DNA from 3 places in the Salipaludibacillus sp. HK11 genome. Region 1 is predicted to be linked to each of the others. Evidence: riboswitches for the same ligand, from Rfam matches in the RefSeq annotation. Region 1 holds a riboswitch; each other region holds the start of a gene.
The links. A riboswitch is a leader RNA that binds a small molecule or an ion and turns the genes downstream of it on or off. The one in region 1 is predicted to bind lysine.
Positions count from the first base shown of each region.

Region 2: it holds a riboswitch for lysine, as region 1 does, so the genes downstream of both, dapA (4-hydroxy-tetrahydrodipicolinate synthase) here and lysA (diaminopimelate decarboxylase) in region 1, are expected to answer to the same signal.
Region 3: it holds a riboswitch for lysine, as region 1 does, so the genes downstream of both, ACM26V_RS12815 (Na+/H+ antiporter NhaC family protein) here and lysA (diaminopimelate decarboxylase) in region 1, are expected to answer to the same signal.

Region 1 is NZ_CP181045.1:198,385-202,661, forward strand. It holds gene ACM26V_RS01220 (spore germination protein) at 1-1,443, shown strand, start outside; lysine riboswitch at 1,533-1,709, shown strand; gene lysA (diaminopimelate decarboxylase) at 1,814-3,163, shown strand; gene ACM26V_RS01230 (peptidylprolyl isomerase) at 3,280-3,714, shown strand; FMN riboswitch at 3,815-3,963, shown strand; gene ribD (bifunctional diaminohydroxyphosphoribosylaminopyrimidine deaminase/5-amino-6-(5-phosphoribosylamino)uracil reductase RibD) at 4,238-4,277, shown strand, end outside.
Region 2 is NZ_CP181045.1:1,162,378-1,166,654, forward strand. It holds gene ACM26V_RS05870 (hypothetical protein) at 149-415, shown strand; gene dapA (4-hydroxy-tetrahydrodipicolinate synthase) at 1,013-1,900, opposite strand; lysine riboswitch at 2,051-2,233, opposite strand; gene ACM26V_RS05880 (TVP38/TMEM64 family protein) at 2,537-3,211, shown strand; gene ACM26V_RS05885 (FUSC family protein) at 3,476-4,277, opposite strand, start outside.
Region 3 is NZ_CP181045.1:2,630,650-2,634,926, forward strand. It holds gene ACM26V_RS12810 (sodium-dependent transporter) at 1-1,078, opposite strand, end outside; gene ACM26V_RS12815 (Na+/H+ antiporter NhaC family protein) at 1,203-2,771, opposite strand; lysine riboswitch at 3,035-3,215, opposite strand; gene yunB (sporulation protein YunB) at 3,306-4,136, opposite strand; gene ACM26V_RS12825 (dihydrofolate reductase) at 4,231-4,277, opposite strand, start outside.

The DNA.
Region 1 (4,277 bases):
TCAGAAGACATCCATGAAAATGAGCGTTGTCTAAAAAAGCGAGTTGGTATTGGTGAAAGTTTTGACGTAGGTGTTAGAAAAATATCTGTCCTCGATAAAGAAGTTCAATTTTATTTTGTAAATGGATTGTGCGATATTCAATACATTATTGAATTGTTAAAAGAACTAATGTTTCTTGATGCGGTTGAACAAAAAAAATCTAGTGTAAAAGAGCAGATTTTAAACCGGCTAACTCATGTACAAGTAGAAGAAGTAGGTACGCTAGATGAAGCCATCGTAGAAATGTTATCAGGGTTAATTTTTATTCTCATTGAAGGAGATTCCAAAGCCCTTGTGATTGATGTGAGAAATTACCCTGGGAGAGGCCCTGAGGAACCTGATACCGAAAAAGTTGTCAGAGGAAGTCGAGACGGTTATACGGAAAATATTATTGAAAATACTGCATTGACAAGAAGAAGAATCCGCGATGAACGATTAAGAAACGAAATTATGCGCGTTGGCCGTCGATCTAAAACTGATATCAGTGTTACTTATATTAAAGGCATCGCGGATCCGAAACTTGTGAAAATTGTTCAGAAAGAGTTAAAAGGCATTGATATCGATGGATTAACCATGGCTGATAAGGCTGTTGAAGAATTTGTAGTTAAACAAGGATATAATCCATTTCCGATGGTTCGCTATACCGAAAGACCTGATGTGTGTGCAACTCATTTATTGGAAGGTCACGTCGTTTTATTTATCGATGCATCTCCAAGTGTGATTATTATTCCAACAACGTTTTTTCACCATGTACAGCATGCTGAGGAATATCGTCAAGCACCGATGGCGGGGACTTTTTTTCGATGGGTGAGATTTTCAGGGATTCTATTTGCTTTATTTATTTTGCCATTTTGGTTGTTAATGGTACAAGAACCCGAGCTTCTTCCCGATGCTTTCGACTATATTGGTCCTTCAGAAGATTCGAATGTACCGGTATTTGGGCAGATTGTTTTAGCAGAGTTAGGAATAGAATTATTAAGGATGGCGGCGATCCATACACCTTCTCCATTAGCAACAGCATTAGGACTTGTTGCTGCTTTGTTAATTGGAGAAATTGCAATAGAAGTAGGACTGTTTATTCCTGAGGTAATTCTCTATGTTGCGGTTGGCGCGATCGGAATGTTTGCAACACCAAGTTATGAATTGTCAGTTGCATTAAAAATACTACGACTCGTTCTTCTGTTTTCGGTGGCGCTATTCAACGTCCCAGGGTTTGTCCTAGGTACAGCGGTACTGTTTATCCTGCTCGTACGATCAAAAACCCTAGGGGCGCCATATATGTGGCCGTTCCTACCTTTTTATCCAAAAGCGTTATTTGATATTATTTTCCGGCAGGCAGTACCAATTAAACGGAAGAGACCGAGTATTGTTCATCCGCAGAATGTAACGAAACAAGATGGTTAATAAATTTTCTAATGTATTCGTATGTTAGTTGCATGATGGATAAGAGTGTGATATTGTAAAAAAATAAAATATGGTATAAGATAAGTTATAATGTAGGTAGAGGTGCAAAAAGAATTAGTAAATAGCCTGAGTAAAAGGAAACGATGATGGCTATTGAAAGGTCAATTTGCCGAAGTAACTAAAGCAACTTACTTTAGTTTACTGGGGTGTAGTTAAATAAACTGCTCACTGTCACTGCAATTTGTAGTGGAGCACTAACCTTGATGGATTGCCGGAAACGGAACTCCCAAAAGGGAAATGAGTGTGATTCACATTCATTTCTCTTTTTCTATTGTTCAAGTGTGAGTAAGGTTACAAGGAGTGGGTATATATGGGGTTATATGGAACAAGTAAGATTAATCAGGAGGGTCATTTAACAATTGGTGAAGTTGATGTCACTACTTTAGCTGAACAATATGGCACACCTCTTTATGTATATGATGTGAAAGATATTCGTAATAGGGCGTCAGAGTTTCATCATGCGTTTGAAAATCAACAAGTGCAGTATCAAATAGCTTATGCTAGTAAAGCTTTTAGTTGTATTGCAATGATTGAATTGGCCGATGAACTAGGATTAAGTTTAGATGTTTGTTCAGGTGGGGAACTCTTCACTGCATTGCAAGCTGGATTTCCAGTAGAAAAAATTCATTTTCATGGAAATAACAAAACACCAGATGAACTTGAAATGGCTGTGAAAGAAGAGATAGGATGTATTGTGGTTGATAATTTCACAGAATTATCTTGGCTTATGGGTCTAACGGAGACGTTGAATACAAATATCGACGTATTGATTCGAATTACACCAGGTGTAGAGGCCCATACACATGACTATATCTCAACAGGACAAGAAGATTCGAAGTTTGGCTTTGATTTGAACAGTGGTCAAGCGAAAAGAGCAATAAAAATGATTTTAACGCATTCCCATTTAAAATTGAAAGGTGTTCATTCTCATATTGGCTCACAAATTTTCAATGCAGAAGGTTTTGAGGAGGCAGTTAAAGCGATTTACTTATCGCTAGCAGAATGGAAACAAGAATTGGACTATTATCCTGATGTATTGAATGTAGGTGGAGGATTTGGCATTCGTTATGGAAAGCACGACCACCCACTTCCTCTGCATGAGTATATTGATAAAATGGTGATGGCAGCAAAAGAAGAAGCCGGAAAATTAAATATGCCTGTGCCAGAAATTTGGATTGAACCAGGAAGAGCATTAGTAGGAGAAGCGGGCACAACGTTGTATCGAATTGGTTCGAGAAAAGATATTCCTGGGTTAAGAACGTATATTTCTATTGATGGTGGAATGACTGATAACATTCGACCGGCATTATATCAAGCTGAATACGAAGCTATTTTAGCTAACAAAGCCGATCAAGAAAAATCAGAAGTTGTTTCTATTGCAGGCAAATGCTGTGAAAGTGGAGATATGCTCATTTGGGATTTGGCATTACCTCCAGCTATTCAAGGAGACTTACTTGCCGTATCTTCAACAGGAGCTTATGGCTATTCGATGGCAAGTAATTACAATCGTATTTTACGTCCAGCGGTTGTATTTGTGGAAGACGGTGAACATCATTTGGTTATTGAACGTGAGAAGTTTGAAGATTTAATACGACATGAACGTTCCTACAAGCAACTTATTATGCAAAAAGGATTAGACACACAGATAGGTCAAAATTAACCTCGAAAAATCGAAGGAAATAGAGCGGTTTGATTGTTTTGTTTCCTTCTTTCGTATTTCTCGTGTAAAATAGAAACAATATACATAATTTAATTGAAAAAATGGAGGTAATAATGATGAAAAAAGGTACAATTGCTTTTGAAAATGGTGAAAAGATTGAGATTGAATTTTTTGCTGATGAGGCACCGGGAACGGTAGCTAACTTTGAAAAATTAGCGAACGATGGTTTTTATAATGGTTTATCTTTCCATCGAGTGATTCCAGGTTTTGTCGCTCAAGGAGGATGCCCTGAAGGAAATGGTACAGGGGGACCTGGTTACACAATTAAGTGTGAAACAAAAGGGAATCCACATAAGCATCAAAAAGGAAGTCTTTCAATGGCTCACGCTGGTAAAGACACTGGGGGAAGTCAATTCTTTTTAGTACTTGAACCACAGCCACATTTAGATGGTGTTCATACTGTATTTGGTCAGGTAACAGAGGGGTTAGATATTCTTCCAAGGATTAAAGCAGGCGATCAAATGTCAGAGGTTAAAGTTTACGAAGCATAAAATATGTCCAAAAACGTTCAAATTCTCATTTGGACGTTTTTTTTGAGCAAAATGAAGAACAAATGAAACATCTTGTGATACACTATACAAAATGAATAAACCGTTCCTTCGGGGTAGGGTGAAATTCCCAACCGGCGGTGATGAGGCGCAATAGCCTTTAAGTCCGTGACCCGTTGCTTATATTTAAGCAACGGTGGATTTGGTGAAACTCCAAAGCCGACAGTATAGTCTGGATGGGAGAAGGATATGACGGTTGAAAAAGATGGTTATCTAGGAGAAGTGTGTCTTATGACATTTACTGTTCCTAGAATCACTCTTTTTTACGGAGAGAATTGAATTTTGGTTTTCTCTGTAAACTTTGAGCATCTTTTTCTGCACAAATCATATTCTGAAACTATGTCCTGAAGGGAAATTCCTTTTAGGGCTTTTTTGTTTTAAAAAAAATTGAGTTAAATTACAATTTTTTATCTCAGTTTGATTGATGACTAGAAGTATACGTTTATATAACAGGAGGGTTCGACTTATGGATAATAACTATATGAAATTAGCGATCGAGATCGCAA
Region 2 (4,277 bases), 960 kb from region 1:
ACAGATAGATAATGGCTGATTTTAAATGAGCTTATACTAGCTAAAATCTACCTCTAAATAAGTATATAAAGCTGAATCTTTATCATTGTTCAATCGTATATTCTATGTAAAGAAAATTGAATTAATACGATCAAAAGGGGAGAGGTTTATGGATCACTTTAATAAAGATAGCTATTTTGAGCAGCGTGATCAACTAATCAAGCGGCTTCCTGAACCTGAAAAATCAGTCTTTCGTTATTTTCGTGAAGTTGAGGAATCGAATCTTCGTCAGTATGGAAGGTTAACAGTCCATCAGAGAACTCCTATAATGATAACTGCAGAACATTTTATGATGACAGAAGAGGAGACGAAACAAATTTGTTTGTCTGCATCTAATAAATTGAAAGTTCTTTTTAGGAACAAATGGGAGAACTAATAATTCTTGAATTATTCATAAAGCACTAAGATGTGAATATAAAAGGGATCAAAAAAACAATTACTCACACAATTTTTACAGAAAACACTCGATCGACTAAAAGCGAACTCTTTCCGTGCCCAACGCTTTCAGTCTTTCGTTATCGTTCCGAATCAACGAGGCATTCGGAACGTTGGCGGAGTCGAAATTGAAAAACGCTCCGAATCAATGAGGGATTCGGAACGATCGAGGAATCTAAATTGGAAAACGCTCCGAATCAACGAGGGATTCGGACCGTTCGCGGAGTCGAAATTGAAAAACGCTCCGAATCAATGAGGTATTCAGACAGTTCGTTGATTCGAAATTGAAAAACGTTCCGAATCAACGAGGGATTCGGAACGATCGAAGAATCTAAATTGAAAAACGCTCCGAATCAACGGGGCATAACGGGGCACTCGGAACGTTCGAGGAATATAAATTGAAAAACGTTCCGAATCAGCAAGGGATTCGCAATCTTCTCTTTATAACACTCGAGTTTTAGACAGAATACACTCTAAAATTGATCTCAAAATAAATAAAAAATAAATGGCCTTCAAAAAAATGAAGGCCTGCTTTCTGTTACACAGCAGAAGAAAATATCTTATGCCGGATTATATGATGGACTTTCTGCGATTCTTCTGGTGTTAAAGAAACTAGAGGTAATCGAACAGATCCAACTTTAATTGAACACATTTCTAAAGCTGCTTTTACTGGTGACGGGCTAGGAGCACTAAACATGACGTCCATTACTGGTAAAAGTTGACGATGAAGTTGTGCTGCATACTTTACATGACCATTTTCATGTGCTGTAATCATGTCCTTCATCTCGTTACCGATAATATGAGATGACACGGAAACAGCGCCATTCCCACCGATAGATAAAATAGGCAATGTCAAGCTATCATCCCCACTGTAAAGAGTGAAATCATCAGACGTTTTATCAATAATTTCTGACATAGCGTCTAAATCACCGCTTGCTTCTTTAATAGATACGATATTTTTAATTTCTGATAGTCGGATAACTGTAGCAGGGAGCAAAGTGACTGAACTTCTGCCAGGTACGTTATACAACATAACTGGAAGCGGAGTCGCTGCGGCAATAGCTTTGAAATGCGCATACATACCTTCTTGGCTTGGTTTATTATAATAAGGTGTTGCGAGCATGACACCATCGACACCGGCTCTTGTAGCCAACTCAGTTAACTCAATAGCTGCTCTCGTACTATTTGTTCCTGTTCCTGCAATGACTGGACCTCTTCCGTCAACTACTTCAACAGTGAATTCGTAAAGAGATACTTTCTCTTGAATACTTAAAGTAGGAGATTCACCTGTTGTTCCTGCTACGACAATTCCATCAGAACCATTAGCTAATAAATGTTGGATTAATTCTTTCGTTGCTGGAAAATCGATATTGCCATCTTGATCAAAAGGGGTGACCATGGCAGTTAAAATATGTCCGAAATTCATGTGAAGCACCTCTATTCAAATTATTTCCGCCTTAAACGGATGAAGTTCTTGAATAGAGCTAAATCGCTTGTACAACCGTTATTACAAAATATAAAAAGCAGCAACGAGGGTCTCGTTGCTGCTAGAATAGTGTAATTAAACGGTAATCCAGCGTGAGATAGCCCTCCATACAGTCTATTGACTATACGACAGTCCTGCATTTATTCAATAACAGACCCAACAACAAATGTTTGAGCCATTCGTTGTTTCGGCAAAAATCCCTTTTCATGGCTATCAACAGAGCTCATACTCCTCAAGTCATGTACTAATGATTTCTGCACCTCTACTCACTTCAAATATATTGAAGTAAATGATATGAACTTTGAACTAACCATAACAAACTTTTTCTTTATATGCAACATAAAATATAAACATGATTTGTAAAGGAACTGTTATATCGTAAATATAAGTTTCAAAATAGAACACCTTCGTTGAGTGCGGGTGATTTTTACTGTAATATGAAAACTAAGAATTAAGTTATTGTGAGACTTCTTTATTAAATGGTGGGTCATAATAATCCAATTGTTTCTAGTTAGCTAGATTAAGGAATTGTTTTTCAGAACGGTTATAGATGTTATAAAGGAGTTCACCGAAGAGATGCCTAAAAAAATGATCGTTAAAATTATTGCTTTTTTGTTTGTTGTGAGTTTAATGCTCTATATAAATTACGTACATATTGATCTTCATCCTGAACGGATTCAATTAACTATATTATCTTTTGGAATATGGGCACCACTAATATTTATTGCAATATTTAGTCTAAGACCTTTTGTACTCTTTCCTGCCTCGATTTTAGGGGTTGTTGGAGGCTTATCTTTTGGACCAATAATTGGCCCAATTGTAACGTATGTTGGTTCAGTATCTGGCGCTATTATATCTTTTCTTGCCGTGCGTTATTTAGGGAGAAATATTAGACGAAAAAAATGGACGGGAAGAGGCGAAACCATTCAAAAAAAAATCGAAGAGAAGGGATTTTTCTATGTTTTCGCCTTGCGAGTAATTCCGGTGATTAATTTTGATTTAGTTAGCTACTTATCAGCGCTCTCGAGAATTAGTTTTAAGAAATATATTTTTGCTACGATGATCGGTATAATTCCTGGAACTTTAGCCTTTAACTTTTTGGGGGCATCTTTTGTAGAATTAAGTCCACTAATGTTTATTATTACCGGTACGATGTTTGTCGTTGCTTTTTTAGTTCCATTGATAATAAAAAAGATATTAAAAAAGAAGAAAAATATTGATTTAGATTTCCTTTCAGATAAAGAAACTTAAAATTGTTCTGTTATAAGTTTAATGAATTTAGATGAGACTATTAAATGAAATGGCATTATCAGCGGAGTTGTAACTATAATATATGCATGCTTGGAGTGATGTGCAATGCGATTTAGAATCCCCAAAGTACTTCTTATGATAAAGGTATGGTCAATGTTGAGGAGATATTTAAGAAGAAAACGAAGATGATGATTAATTTTCAATAAAGTAGAAGGAATGGTTGAGAAAAATGACCATTCCTTTATTCTTACATGAAGTAATATGTCAATTATGAACTGACTTAGCTATGACATGATGATGGAGATCTTCTAACAAATCGTGGATTGCTAATAATTCATAGAATAAAATAACCTTTCCACTTAATTGATGATCGTACTCAACTTGGTTGTGGACCGCGGAGGGCCTTGAACGAGAAAATTCATAGCGCAGATGGTTGTTTAATTCATCAATAAACTGAAAATAACTATCTCGAATAGGTAAGTCTAGATGAGTAAGCAATAATCCAAATTCGCTTTCAGCCCTTTTCAATAAGATTTGTTCATATTCAGTAAATGAGAGGTTTTTCGGTAAATATTGAAGGTTACCAAAATGTAAGACGGCTCTATGAAGAAATTGAGTCGTTTGTTTTTCTATTGAAAAACGCCGATATTTTTTTATCTTAAAGCGGTGATACCGAAGTTCTTTTCGTTGAAATTGGAGAAGTTGATCTGTCGTAGCGATGTTCCGTTTCAAATTCTCATAAGTTCCCATGTTCTTATAATGATGGTCACGGATAGATGTAAGACGCTGAAAAGATTCGTTCAGTGTTTTTTTAATTTGTTCGATGTGTTGTTGGTTCCTTAGCTCGATATTGTCCAAGTAGTCTGCAGGTAAAATAAGGACATTTACTAACGTAGAAACGGTAATACCGATCGAAGTTGTTCCTAATCGGATCAGAAAAGAAAGTAATAAATAATTTTGTAAATCAGGAATCATAGCAACGGATGTTAATGTAGCCACTAGCGTACCTTCGTATAATTTAAACTTTTGACAAAGTATAATGGTACAAGTGGCTGCAATTGTATAG
Region 3 (4,277 bases), 2.4 Mb from region 1:
CGGATGGAATACCAACCAACGTAACGACAACACCTGCTACGATTGTTGTTAGTTTACGATTCCAATTCATCTTGCGCATCACATAAGAAACACTTACTTCCAAGAGTGAGATCGCAGAAGATAAAGCGGCAATTGCTACAAGGAAGAAGAATAGTATTGCAAAAAATGTTCCTCCAGCTCCCATTTGAGCAAATACTTCAGGCAACGTGATAAAGATTAAACCTGGCCCACTCGCAGGGTCTAGCCCAAACGTAAACACAGCTGGGAAAATCATAATACCTGCAATAATCGCAAATAACGTATCAAGTACTACAACTCCACCGGCAGCAGTTGGAAGTTTCGTATCTTTCGGTAAATAACTTGCGTACGTAATCATCGCACCCATACCTAATGAAAGAGTGAAAAATGCTTGACCAATCGCGGCCGAATAAACATTTGGATCTCCAAAAGCACTCCAATCTGGAGTAAATAAGAATCTTAATCCTTCTCCAGCACCGTCAAGTGTTAAACTATAACCAGCCAATATAATTAAAATTAATGCTAATAAAGGCATAAAAATACGGTTAGAAAGCTCAATTCCTTTTTTAACACCGAAAAATACGATGCCAATAACGATTGCCATGAAAAGGAATTGCCAGAAAACAGGTCCTCCTGCTCCTCCGATAAAGTCTACGAAGAAATCTTCATATCCACCTTGCCCCACCGCTCCAGCGGCACCGGTTAAGTAACTAAACAGGAAGTAACCGACCCAACCTGCAATAACTCCATAGAAAGATAAAATCAAGAATGATGTCACAACACCTAGTACGCCACCGATTACCCAAGGTTTTCCTGGGGCTATGTTGTTAAACGAGCCTACCACATCCGACTGCCCTCGTCGACCAATTGAGAATTCAGCTAGCAATACCGGAAGTCCAACAAGAAAAATACATAATACATAAATTAATAAAAAGGCCGCTCCACCGCTATCGCCTGTTACATACGAAAAACGCCAGATATTTCCTAAACCTACCGCTGAACCAACTGCGGCTAAAATAAAGCCCATTCTCGTGGCCCATTGTTCCCGTCCATTATTCATAGTCATAACTCCTCTCTTTCATATTTTAATATTTATTCGCTCTTTGCCATCTTATTATAATTGTCTGACAATTGTCAAAGAGTTTCGGTATATATTATATAAGTGTCCCAATTATTCTTATTTGCTAAGCTGCTTGATATAATCTCACAATGACTGTTTTTAGGATAAGAATTGTTATTGCAAACGTCACAGCCCCAGCTAATAATCCAATCCAAACACTTCCAGAGAAACCTAATGCTAAAAACGAAATTGTTGCTATCACCCCAACAATTAGTGCATAGGGTAGTTGTGTCAGCACATGATCTATATGATGACTACCTGCACCTGCTGAGGATAAGATCGTCGTATCAGATATAGGTGAGCAATGATCTCCAAATATCGCACCGGCAAGTACAGCAGCCAATACTGGTAGAATAAGCGTAATATCCGTTATCGCTGCAATTTCCCCTGCAATCGGAAGCATGATTGCAAACGTCCCCCATGACGTACCTGTGCTAAATGCCATAAAACCAGCAATAAGGAACAGTAAAGCAGGAAGGAACCCTAATTGTATATGCTCATCAACCAATGAGGCCAAGTATTCACCCGTTCCTAGATCACCAATGATTTCAATGATTGTCCAAGCGAATAATAAAATATAGATGGCAGGAAGCATCGATTTTACACCTGCCCATAATCCAAGTCCTAGATGTTTCATTGGAAGTTTTCGTAATAATGAAATGGCAATCGTCATTACTAAACTGATTAATCCCCCATACAACAATGCTGCAGCAACATCAGTATTTTCAAACGTAGCTAGTAATGATCGTTGGCCTTCCTCTGTTCCCTGAATACCTGTAACCACCATAAACAGGACTGTTGCAATGATAAGTGTAACGATCGGCCAAATTAAATCGGCCACTTTACCATCCGCCATAGGGATTGCATCTTCGCTATCACCTGGAACTGGCCCCTTTTCCTTATCTACAAGTTCACCCGTATTCTGAGCTCGTTCCTCATGCGTTCTCATCAGACCTATATCCAACTTAAAATATGCTACTGCAAAAACGAGCAAGATTGCAAAGATCGCATAAAAATTCATCGGCGCAATGAACAAAAAGGCTTGAAGGGCTTCATATTGAGTAACCCCATGGGTAACTAAGATTCCACCAATAATCGTAATAATGTATGCCCCCCAGCTTGAAACTGGAGAAATAACACAAATTGGTGCAGCTGTTGAATCGACAACATATGCTAGCTTTGCTCTTGAGATTTTATGCCTATCTGTGAAGGGACGACTAACATTCCCAACGGTCAGACTGTTAAAGTAATCATCAATGAAGATAATGATCCCTAGGAACCCTGCAACAAACTGAGCAGCTATTCGCGATTTGACTTTTGTCAATGCCCATTCGCCAAAAGCTCTACTACCTCCTGTCACCGTAATAAGTGCTGCAATCATACCAAGGATTAATAAAAACAAAATAATGTAAAATTCCCAAGTATTTACTCCACCCTCAGAAATAAAAATACCTGCAACAATAGTGAAAATTTGCGATATTGTTTCATTAAGAAATAACTCTTCTGATTGGTTTATCATCAATGCTCCAACAACAATTCCTATCCCAAGAGATAACAATACTCGTTTGGTGATAATCACCATTACAAGCGCTAAAACCGGTGGTAATAATGTTAAAATACCATGTTCCTCCATTTGGATCCTCCTAAAAATAAATTAATTCCTACAGATAATCGTTACATTGCTACAAATAGACAGCCAATTCGATATATAATTCAATCCTTCTGACACATAACAATTTCCGACAAATTTCGCAACGTGTCCATAGTCTCTTTTATGACTATGATACCCAAAACTTATCCACCACTCAAAAATCTTTCGTTTCCTAACCATCAAAAAACGACAAAGGAAATTTCCCTTGCCGCTTCATAATGAAGTCAAGATGTCGATTCCCCATCAACTGAAGTAGTACTCCACTAAGGTTTCCCTTTAGTGACAGTGTTACATTTATTTAATGTAACCCCAGCTATTATATCCCGGACAGAACATAATAACTTCGGCAAAACTCCCTTTCAGAAACGGTCATCGTCGTCCAAACTCTCGTTTCCTACTTCTGCATTTTGCGCCTCTACCTCACCGTAAATGAGGTATTTACTCTTTATTTAATTACAAATCCGAAACTTATCATATCAAAAGATTCTTTTCTTTTCAACTGTTTTATTTTTGGATCTAATTGCTTATATTTCTGTCAGTTTCCATATCGAAATCTTCACTAACTTCTTCTTCTGGTCTTTGGATGACAGCTGGCGTCATTCCACCTTCACCACCCGGTCCACTATAAAAATCTGGAACTTCTCCAGGTATCCATACCATTGCTACAGGAATCGATGTTTTTACCACTTCCGTATTTGTCGCAAATGGAATAACAACCTTAACATCGACTTCAATTTCTATCGAGATACTCATGTACGTATTATTAATTCCAACAGATACAATGTTCTCCTTCAGTTGCGGCTGCACATCTCCAATCGCTGATAAACGAACAGGAACTCGAGGTCCTAAGTGTGCGAGTAGTGCGTTGTTAGTCGCTTGACCTAAAGGAATCATATGAATAATTCCATCTTCAGAAAATGTCGCTCCTTCGCTATGGACATCGACTTCATTCGGAATACGAAGATCCTTCACTCGTCCATGTTCAATATCATTTAAATAATTCTGCACACGTTTCGTAGTCTCTTGTAACACCCGATTATATATAACTTGATTGTATTGAACAGACATGACCTTCCCGTCTTCATCTCGATCAAATTCGACAAGATTCTCCAATTCCGTATCCTCAAGGATATGACGAGATATCGCATCATTGATAGCTAATGTACCAATTCTTTGCGTCTCAGTAGTTGCGATCGCCATCAATGTCGGTCTGATACCTTTTTCTACGATGATCAGCCCCTGGACTGTTAAGATAATGAAAATGATAAACGAAATCATTAATACATAACGAAAAGGAAGAGGTCCTTTTTTCTTACGGCTAGGCCGCGTGGTGCGAAATACTTTCATTTTGATTCCCCCTCCCCACATTCATATGCAAGGAGAAACAAAGATTGTACTAAAAAATTCTCCAAGATTGTCTCCTGAAGAATTTTTTCTATTTTTATATTCTTTCATAGATAAGAAACGTATGCGAATACTGATTTTTCT